3 regions of the Hyphomicrobium sp. ghe19 genome follow, and region 1 is predicted to be linked to each of the others. Evidence: riboswitches for the same ligand, from Rfam matches in the RefSeq annotation. Region 1 holds a riboswitch; each other region holds the start of a gene.

Region 1 (3,204 bases):
CCCGCGCCTTCGACGAGAACGAAATCGGCTTCCGCTTTCAGCCGGCCGAAGCTTTCCAGAACCGCCGGCAAAAGCTCAGGCTTCTTCGCCTGAAATTCACGCGCCCTCGCCGAGCCGATCATTTTACCTTGCACGACGATTTGTGCGCCCGTCTCGCTTTCGGGCTTCAGCAACACGGGGTTCATGTGCACCGACGGCGCGACGCGTGCCGCACGCGCTTGCAATGCCTGTGCGCGGCCGATCTCGCCGCCGTCGGCCGTCACGGCGGCGTTGTTCGACATATTCTGCGGCTTGAACGGCGCCACGCGGATGCCGCGGTTCGCGAGCAAGCGGCAAAGGCCCGCCACCATCAGGGATTTGCCGACGTCGGAGCCGGTGCCCGAAAACATCAGGGTTCGCGCCGGCATTAGAACTCGATGCCTTCCTGCGCTTTGATGCCGGCTGCGAAGTGGTGCTTCACGGCGGCCATTTCGGTCACGCCGTCGGCGAGCGCGATCAATTCCGGCTTGGCATTACGGCCGGTGACGACGACGTGCAGATCGGCGCGGCGGTTGCGGAGCGCTTCGATGACGTCATCAAGCGGAAGGTAATCGTAACGAAGCGCGATGTTGAGTTCGTCGAGAATGAGGAGGCGAATGGATGGGTCAGCCATCAGCTCTTTGGCTTTCTCCCACGCGCGCTCCGCCGCCTTGATGTCGCGCGCCTTGTCCTGGGTTTCCCAAGTGAAGCCTTCGCCCATCGTGTGCCAGGAGACCTGATCGCCGAACATGCGCAGCGCGTCGCGTTCGCCGGTCATCCACGCGCCCTTGATGAATTGCACGACACCGACGCGCCAGCCGTGACCGAGCGCTCGCAGGGCAAGCCCAAACGCGGCGGTGGACTTGCCTTTTCCTGGGCCGGTGTGCACGAGGAGAACGCCCTTTTCGATCGACTTCGAGGCGACCTCGGCGTCCTGCACGGCTTTGCGCTTGGCCATCTTGGCCTTGTGGCGCTCGGCTTCGTCTATCGTTGGGTCGGTGGTCACGTTTCAGCCTTTCAAGGTCAGCGGCAAGCCGGCGGCGACAAAGACGACCCTGTCCGCCGCGGCCGCGATTTTCTGATTGAGGCGGCCGGCCTCGTCGCGAAACGCTCGCGCGAGCGCGTTATCCGGGACGATGCCTAGGCCGACTTCATTCGAAACGATGACGCAGGGGGCGATCCGTTTCGAGAGCGCCGCGATCAGTTTATCGGTCGCGTCGGGGATCGAACGTTCCGCGTGCATTAAATTCGATATCCACAAGGTCAGGCAGTCGACGAGTGACGGCAGTTCGGACGTCCGGTTCGACAAGGTATCGGCGATGTCGAGAGGGGTTTCGTGTTGAACCCAGCCGCTGCTGCGACGCCTTTGGTGCAGTTTGATTCGCTCGTCCATCTCGCCGTCGAAGGCCTCAGCAGTGGCGATGTAGGCCCAGGGCCCCGGCTGGCTCGTCAAAAGCTGCTCGGCATAAAGGCTTTTGCCGGAGCGTGCGCCTCCGAGAACCAATGTCAGCTGCGGCAGGGTTGGCGTTGGCATGAGCGACTTTCGGGCGGTCCAGGACACGCTGATGGCGATTGACGAGGGATAGTCGCTCACTTATCGATGGGGACGACGGTCCCTCGCAAGAGGGTTCAATGGGAATGCGGTATTTACTCCGCAGCTGCCCCCGCAACTGTGAGCGGTGAGCGCTGGCGATATGACCACTGGGTTATGCCCGGGAAGGTCGCCAGACGCTGAGACCCGCGAGCCAGGAGACCTGCCGTCACAGAAGAATCGAACCGTCGCCGGTGGGGCGAGAAAGGTTAACATGACTTTCAGAATGCTCTGCGCACGCCATTGCGCGCCATCCCATCATGCGTGGATGTTCAAACGTGCGGCTCCGACCGGAGCTGCCGCGATGGGGTCCTGTGACCGTGGGTCTCAAAATATCAACTCGGACTCGGAGTTTTGCCAATGAGCGCGCGCAAGGTGCCAGTCACCATCGTTACCGGCTTTCTCGGCGCGGGCAAAACGACGCTCGTCAGACATGCGATCGAGAACGCCGAAGGCCGCCGGCTGGCCTTGATCGTCAACGAATTCGGTGATGTCGGCGTCGACGGGGCGATCCTTCGTTCTTGCGGTGTCGAGAATTGCCCGGAGGAAAACATCGTCGAGCTGACGAATGGCTGCCTCTGCTGCACGGTGGCAGACGATTTCGTGCCGACGCTCGAGGCTTTGCTGTCGCGAAATCCGCCGCCCGAGCACATCATCGTCGAGACGTCGGGTCTGGCTTTGCCCAAGCCGTTGGTGAAAGCCTTCGAATGGCCGGACATCCGCAATCGCGTCACGGTCGACGGTGTCGTCACCGTCGTCGATGGGCCTGCGGTGAATGCGGGACGGTTTGCCGACGATCCCGTGAAGGTCGCGGCGCAACGCGCGGCCGATCCTTCCGTAGATCATGAAAATCCGCTGGAAGAAGTCTACGAAGATCAGCTTCTCTGCGCAGATCTCGTCGTTCTGAACAAAACCGATCTGATGTCAGAGGTCGAGATCGAGCAGATTACCGACGCCATCAGGAGCGGCGTGCCGCGCAGCATCAAGATCGTGGCGACGCGTGAGGGTCGCGTTCCCGCTAGTGTATTGCTTGGGCTTTCGGCGGCGGCGGAGAACGATCTCGCGGCCCGTCCTTCGCATCACGATAACGAGCCGGATCACGACCACGACGATTTCGAGACATTCATTGTCGAGGTGCCGGCGCTTGCGTCCCCCGCCGATCTCGCGTCACGAGCCAAGGCGATCGCCAATGCGCATGACGTGCTGCGCATAAAGGGCTTTGCGGCAATCGATGGAAAGCCGATGCGGCTGTTATTGCAAGGCGTCGGCGAACGCGTCGACACGCGGTATGAGCGTGCGTGGCGGGACGGCGAGCCGCGGCTCGGCAAGCTCGTTGTCATCGGTCAGAAAGGTCTCGACCGCGAGAGTATCACCAGGACCCTGACAGGCGCCGCCTAATGCATATCGTCGTTCGCGAGAGCCGAGATCTCGATGAGGCCGCCGTGCCTCAGGATCTCGGACTTGCGCCCGCCGATATCGTCTTTCTTTCGTTTTCGGATTCCGATTTGGCAATGGCGGCCGCGGCATTTCGTTCAGTTGCCGAAGACGAACGGCCAAGCCTTCGCATCGCGAACCTCAGTGCGCTGTGCCATCCG
Region 2 (3,204 bases), 1.1 Mb from region 1:
CGCCAGATCGAGCAGCGGTACGTTGATCGGGTCTGACGCAACCGAATATTGCCCGTAGATCGCGAAGTTTTTCACCGGCTCAAAGACCGCGCCGACGCGCCACCCAAGGGCGCCAAAAGTCTTTTCGAAACTCTGGCTAAGGCTGACGTCTTCGCGTTCGATTGTTGGCGCGTCAAAGCGGACACCGCCGACGACGGTCAGGTTGTCGAGAAGATGAATGCGGTTTTCCGCGAATACGCCATACTCGGTCAGCTCGGACTTGTATTTCGGGTCGAGCTGATTGGGGTTCGGGAAGAGACCGCGGTCGAAATGATAGGGATCGAGCGAGTTGGACTCGAACGGAATGTAGTTGGCATATCCGAAGCGCGTTCGCGTCACGTCAACCCCGACCACGGATTCATTGGCGAATCCGAGCACACGGGTTCGCAACGTTGCGTCGCTTCGCGATCCGATCTGATCCTGCTGTTGAACGATATGGATATAACCGCTGCGGTCGACGTCGCCGGTGACCGGATTGAGGAAGTAGTCTTCCGCGTTGCGCCATTCGCGATTGCTGCTCGATATATACGCGATATTGCGGAACGACAGCGCGGAGCTCGGCGTGTACTCGGTCTTGAACTGGGTGAAATTGTCCTTGAACCGAATGCGGCTGTCGTAGACGTTGTAGTTCTTCTCGCGCAGGCTTTCGTCGATTTCGCCGTCCCGGAACGGCGTTCCGAAGTAGCGCATCGGCTTCTGATCGCCGTAGTCCGTTGAAAGAGTGAACACGAGATTCGGCGCGGCCTGCAGCCTCAACGCGCCGGAAATCCCGAAGTTTTCTGAATGCCCGAGATCGACCCAGCCTTCCGAAGCGTCGCCGCTCACGTCGAAGCGATAGGAGAGCGCTTCGTTCAACGGACCCGCGCTGTCGAGTGACAGGCGCCGCGTCATGTTCGAGTCGACGTAGACCTGCGCTTCATTCTCAAAGCCTGTCGTAATCGGCTTTTTCGGAACAACGTTGATAACGCCGCCAATCGCGCCTTCACCGTAAAGAACGGAGGCGGGTCCGTGCAACACTTCGATGCGATCGACGGACCACATGTTGAACGGAAATGTAACGTTGCCGCGGCCGGGCGATATGCGCGTTCCGTCATACAAGCGCACGACGGACCCGTTGCCCTGATAGCCGCGGCTCGCAAAGGCTTGCCCATAGACCGGATTGGCGACACTGCTGAATCCCGGCGCATTATGGGTTATCGCATCCGTCACCGTGTCCTGGCCGCGGTCGCGGGCCATCTCGCCTGAGATCACAGAAACACTGGCCGGAGTTTCGAGTGGTGTTAGATCAAGCCTGCTGCCGGCAGTTGTCGGCACGTTGAGATTGAGCCCAGGCTTGGTCGGTGTGTTGACGCCGGTTCGTGCGGGATCCACCACCGGCTCCGCGGGTGTATCCGTGGCGCCCTGTTTCCCTTCACCAGTCTGCTTTTGTTGCGATAAGGTCTTCTTCTTTTTCTTTGAAGACGTGGTCGACTCTTGTCCACCGAGCACCGTGATGGGCGGCAAATTGCCAGGATTTTGCGAGTTTTCCGAAGGTTTTGCCTCTTGAGCGCACAGCGCGAGCGAGCTCGAAGTCATCGCTAGGGCGAACAGGCTGACGCGTGTGGAGACGACGAAACGACGTGAATTCGCGGCCCGCTGGGGCGGCAATTCGACAATGAGATTTGACATAGATCCTGCGCGGTCGACGGTTGTGGCACGTCACCGCGAACGAAGCCGTCCCGAGTGCTGTTCTGCACTCAAGTCGTCAACGATCAGAACACCCCGTCTGATGCGTGCTCGCGTGTGACCACGACTGTCGGCAGGTCTCCTGGCTCGCGGGTCCTAGCGTCTCGACCAGCCTTCCCGGAAATGGTGTTCCAGTGGCATTGGGGTCGAGGGCTCGCCGCTTACAGTTGCGGGGGCAGCCGCGGCATTTGGCATTGTGCCAGCACCGCATTCCCTATTGATCCCTTGCGGGAACCGACACGGTTTAAATTCTCTACTTGGCTGACCGAGTCAATCGATTGAGTCCGAATTGGAAACATATGTGCTCGCAACGACACAATGTTTGTTGGTCAGCGCTGATTTGACTCTGTGAGCGGTCGCTTAGGCTTTATAGCCCTGAGATATAAAATCCATGAGCTGGTTCAGTTGCCGAGTTACAGCGCCGGAATCGCCATCGTCGAGCGCATAAAAATCGAAGCGCTCGTTGCTCGCCAAGTTCGGCAATAGCGCTGGCAGCGAACTTTCGAAAAACACGCGACTACCATCGCCTGTGGCATTCGTTTCGGCTTCGCTTCGCCCATGCGTGACGATGACGGTCATGCGCGTAATGCTCCTGAGCAGCGGCTGAAGGTTTTGGCCGTCGAAGGTGAATGCCACATCCGGGCGCCAGACGCGGTCGAAATAGCCCTTCAGCATCGCCGGAATTGCGAACATCCAAATGGGCAAAATGAAAATCAATTCGTGTGCCGACTGGAGATCTGTAACGAGCCTACGAATATCTTCAGGAATGCCGCCGGATGGATAAGATGAAAACTCGTGTCCCGAGGTTACGGGGTTGAAGTTCAAACGATAGAGATCATTGACGACGGCCGTCGTGTTCCGTGCTGCAAGCGCCGCGATTGCGCGTTCCGCAATCTGCCCGCAAAGACTGTTTGGCTCCGGGTGACACGTCACAAGAAGGCAGGTGCTTGGGGAACCAGTCATAGCGTCCGTCAATTGGAAGCCGTGCGGATAGAGACAGAAGGATCGGTCTCGATCCGCAGGGCATGAGTTTCTGTCTACGCGCTTTCGCGCATCGTCTTGGCTGCTTCAACCATATTCTTGAGCGCAGGCAGCACTTCTTCCCACTTTCGGGTCTTGAGGCCGCAATCAGGATTGATCCAAATCTGCTCGGGTACGAGATGAGCGCGCGCTTTGCCGATCAGGTCCGTCATATCGTGGACATGGGGACAGCGGGGTGAGTGGATGTCGTACACCCCAGGGCCGATCTCGTTCGGATACCGGAAATCCGAGAACGCTTCGAGTAATTCCATCTGCGACCGCGAGGTTTCGATCGAGATGACGTCGGCGTCGAGTGCAGCGATCGCTGGCATAATGTCATTGAACTCGCAGTAGCACATATGGGTGTGAATTTGCGTCTGGTCGGCCGCGCCGCCTGCTGCCAGTCGAAAGCACTCGACC
Region 3 (3,204 bases), 1.1 Mb from region 1:
CGGCGAGGTTGATCGAACCCAGGTTGCAGACTGCGACCTCGTCGTTCGAGGTGTTGAGCGTGATTTCCGTGCAAAGGTTCGACGAGTGCACGACACCGCAATGCTGCTGAGGCGAGCGTAGGTTGCAGGGGTCCTTGAACGTGATCCACGGGTGGCCCGTCTCGAAGAGCATCGTCAGCATCCGCCGCCAAAGATCGACCGCGCGAACGCGCCGCGCAATCTTCATCTCCATGCGTTCGGCCTTCTTCTCATACTCTTCGTAACGCGCCGCGAACGCTGTGCCGTAGAGATCGTGCAGGTCAGGAACCTCGTCGGGCGAGAACAGCGTCCAGGGTCCGTCTTCTGCGACGCGCTTCATGAAGAGATCCGGGATCCAGTGAGCCGTGTTCATGTCGTGCGTTCGCCGGCGGTCGTCACCGGTATTCTTCCGGAGATCCAGAAACTCTTCGATGTCGATGTGCCACGTTTCGAGATAAGCGCAGACCGCACCTTTGCGCTTGCCGCCCTGATTGACCGCGATCGCGGTGTCGTTGGCGACTTTCAGGAACGGCACGACTCCCTGGCTTTCGCCGTTTGTGCCTTTGATGTGGGCGCCGAGGCCGCGCACGCGCGTCCAGTCATTGCCGAGGCCGCCTGAGTATTTGGCGAGAAGCGCGTTGTCCTTAATGGACTTGAAGATGCCGTCGAGATCGTCCGGCACCGTCGTCAGGAAGCACGAAGACAATTGCGGACGCGGGGTTCCGGAATTGAAAAGCGTCGGCGTGGAGCACATGAAGTCGAACGACGAGATGAGATCATAGAAGGCGATGGCCTTCTCCTCGCGGTCGATCTCACGCATCGCGAGGCCCATGGCGACGCGCATGAAGAAGGCTTGCGGCAGCTCGAAGCGGATACCGTTCGTCTGCAAGAAATAGCGATCGTACAGCGTTTGAAGGCCAAGATACTGGAAGATGCCGTCGCGCTCTGGCTTCAACGCGCGCCCAAGACGCGCCAGATCGAACCGCGCCAGTTCCGGATCGAGCAGTTCGGCCACGATGCCTTTCGCGACCAATGCCGAGAAGTACTCGGGATAGCGTGCCCCCATCTCCGATTGACGCGCCGAGTCTTCCCGACCCCTCACGAACGACAGTGCCTCGCTGCGCAACCGATCCATGAGCAATCGCGCCGCGACGAATGTGTAGTTCGGCTCTGTTTCGATGAGGGTGCGCGCGGCGAGCACCGGCGCTTCCGCCAACTCATCGACCGTAATTCCGTCGTAGAGATTGCGTTGGCTTTCGGAAAGCACGGACTCTGCGGTCACATCCGGCAAGCCATCGCAGGCTTCGACAATCAGCAGGCGCAGCCGGTCTATGTTGAGCGGAGACAGACGGCCGTCCCTTGCCTTGACGTTCATCGGCGAAACGGCAGCGACCTTCACAAGTTCAGCAGACGTTGCGCGTTCGCGCGCGCGCTCTTCGCGATAAAGGACGTAAGCTCGCGCAACTTTGTGGTTTTCGCTGCGCATCAGCGCAAGCTCGACCTGATCCTGGATCTCTTCGATATGGAACGTGCGGCCCTGAGCGCCGCGGCGCGTCAACGCCGAAACGATCTGCTCAGTCAATTCCTCGACGGTCTCGTGAACGCGCCGCGATGTAGCCGCGCGCCCCCCTTCAACGGCGAGGAATGCCTTGGTGAGCGCCACGGTGATCTTGCTGGCGTCGAATAGCGTGACGCCGCCGCTGCGCCGGATGACCTGGAACAGCTGTTCCGTCGAGGCCTTCGGTGCGCCGATGCCTGAAACGTGATTGGATTGAGAGCTTCGTGCTTGGAGTACGATAGACATCGGCAAACCCCTGAAAAAAGGGGGCTTGGGCCGCATGGTACGCGCATTCATCCGCGCGCAATGGCGGGATGAACCAATCCATCAGGACACCCCGCCCGAGGACGTGAAAACACCATCACAGGCAGGTCTCCTGACTCGCGGGTCGCTGCTCTCTGTCTGGCCTTCCCGACACGCGAAGCATCAGTGACCTTTATCCGACAGGAACTCGCCGCTCACAGTTGCGGGGGCAGTCCCGGGATTGCACCGCTCGAAAAGCGATGCGCACCGGGTTCCCTCTTAGCGCTGAATGTTGAAATCCAGCGACCTATGATGTCCTCATAAAGACAGATTCCAATGGGCATGCGCAATATGTGGTGGCGCGAATTCTAAAGTTACCCCAGGTGTTGTTGCGCTTCTCCAATGGCAAGACGTCGCGCACTCAGGCGGCGCGCCAGCGGGCCGGCATCCCGCGCTCGGAAAGCGAGACGAAGACACGGCTTTCCGGGCCGACGTAGTCGGCGGTCGGACGAATGATCTTGTTGTCCTCGCGCTGCTCGATGATGTGAGCGCTCCAGCCGGCTATGCGGGCCATTGCGAAAATCGGCGTGAACATCGAGGCCGGGATACCCAGAAGATCGTAAAGCACGGCGCTATACCAATCCACATTGGCGAACATGTTCTTGGAGTCGGCCATCACGACCTCGATCCGTTCGGCGATGGACATCACTTTGTGATCGTTCGAGCGATCGGCCAGTTCATTCGCCAACGTACGCAGGACTTCAGTGCGCGGGTCCGAAATCCGATACACCGGATGGCCAAACCCCATCACGACCTGCTTGTTGGCCACCCGCTCGCGCACATCGACCTCGGCTTCGTCCGCCGTTCTATAGCGCGTGATGACCTCATACGCGGCCTGATTGGCGCCGCCATGCTTGGTGCCACGCAGCGCACCGATGGCTCCGCTGATTGCGGAATAGAAATCAGAGCCCGTCGCCGCAATCGAGCGCGCGGTGAACGTCGATGCGTTGAACTCATGTTCGCCGTAAAGCACCAGTGAAGCCTGTAGCGCGCGGACTTGGTGGTGGTGCGACGCCCGTCCGTGCAACAGCGTGAGGAAATGCCCGGCGACGGTGTCATCATCCGTCTCGACGTCGATGCTGCGGCCGCTGCCCGAGAAATGATACCAATAGAGCAGCATCGAGGGCGCCGATGCAATCAGGCGATCAGCGATAGCGCGCGCGTTCTCGGCCTTTTGATCTGGCGATTCCGGAAAGACGCATCCGAGCGCCGACACGCCAGTGCGCAAGACATCCATCGGGTGCGCGGCGGCGGGCAGAGCTTCGAGGGCGCGCCTCGCGGCGAGCGGAAAATTGCGCTGAGCGCGCAATTTCCTCTGGTACGTC

Evidence for each region. A riboswitch is a leader RNA that binds a small molecule or an ion and turns the genes downstream of it on or off. The one in region 1 is predicted to bind cobalamin.
Region 2: linked by a shared signal. The riboswitch ahead of AACL53_RS07495 (TonB-dependent receptor) and the one ahead of cobW (cobalamin biosynthesis protein CobW) in region 1 are both predicted to bind cobalamin.
Region 3: linked by a shared signal. The riboswitch ahead of AACL53_RS07540 (ribonucleoside-diphosphate reductase subunit alpha) and the one ahead of cobW (cobalamin biosynthesis protein CobW) in region 1 are both predicted to bind cobalamin.

What each region holds. Positions count from the first base shown of each region.
Region 1 is NZ_LR743509.1:490,449-493,652, forward strand. Features, by position in the region: gene AACL53_RS02300 (cobyric acid synthase) at 1-407, opposite strand, end outside; gene cobO (cob(I)yrinic acid a,c-diamide adenosyltransferase) at 407-1,024, opposite strand; gene cobU (bifunctional adenosylcobinamide kinase/adenosylcobinamide-phosphate guanylyltransferase) at 1,028-1,552, opposite strand; cobalamin riboswitch at 1,612-1,795, shown strand; gene cobW (cobalamin biosynthesis protein CobW) at 1,970-3,007, shown strand; gene cobN (cobaltochelatase subunit CobN) at 3,007-3,204, shown strand, end outside.
Region 2 is NZ_LR743509.1:1,565,808-1,569,011, forward strand. Features, by position in the region: gene AACL53_RS07495 (TonB-dependent receptor) at 1-1,410, opposite strand, end outside; cobalamin riboswitch at 1,819-2,018, opposite strand; gene AACL53_RS07500 (NAD(P)H-dependent oxidoreductase) at 2,125-2,727, opposite strand; gene metE (5-methyltetrahydropteroyltriglutamate--homocysteine S-methyltransferase) at 2,802-3,204, opposite strand, start outside.
Region 3 is NZ_LR743509.1:1,575,448-1,578,651, reverse strand. Features, by position in the region: gene AACL53_RS07540 (ribonucleoside-diphosphate reductase subunit alpha) at 1-1,822, opposite strand, end outside; cobalamin riboswitch at 1,925-2,145, opposite strand; gene prpC (2-methylcitrate synthase) at 2,241-3,204, opposite strand, start outside.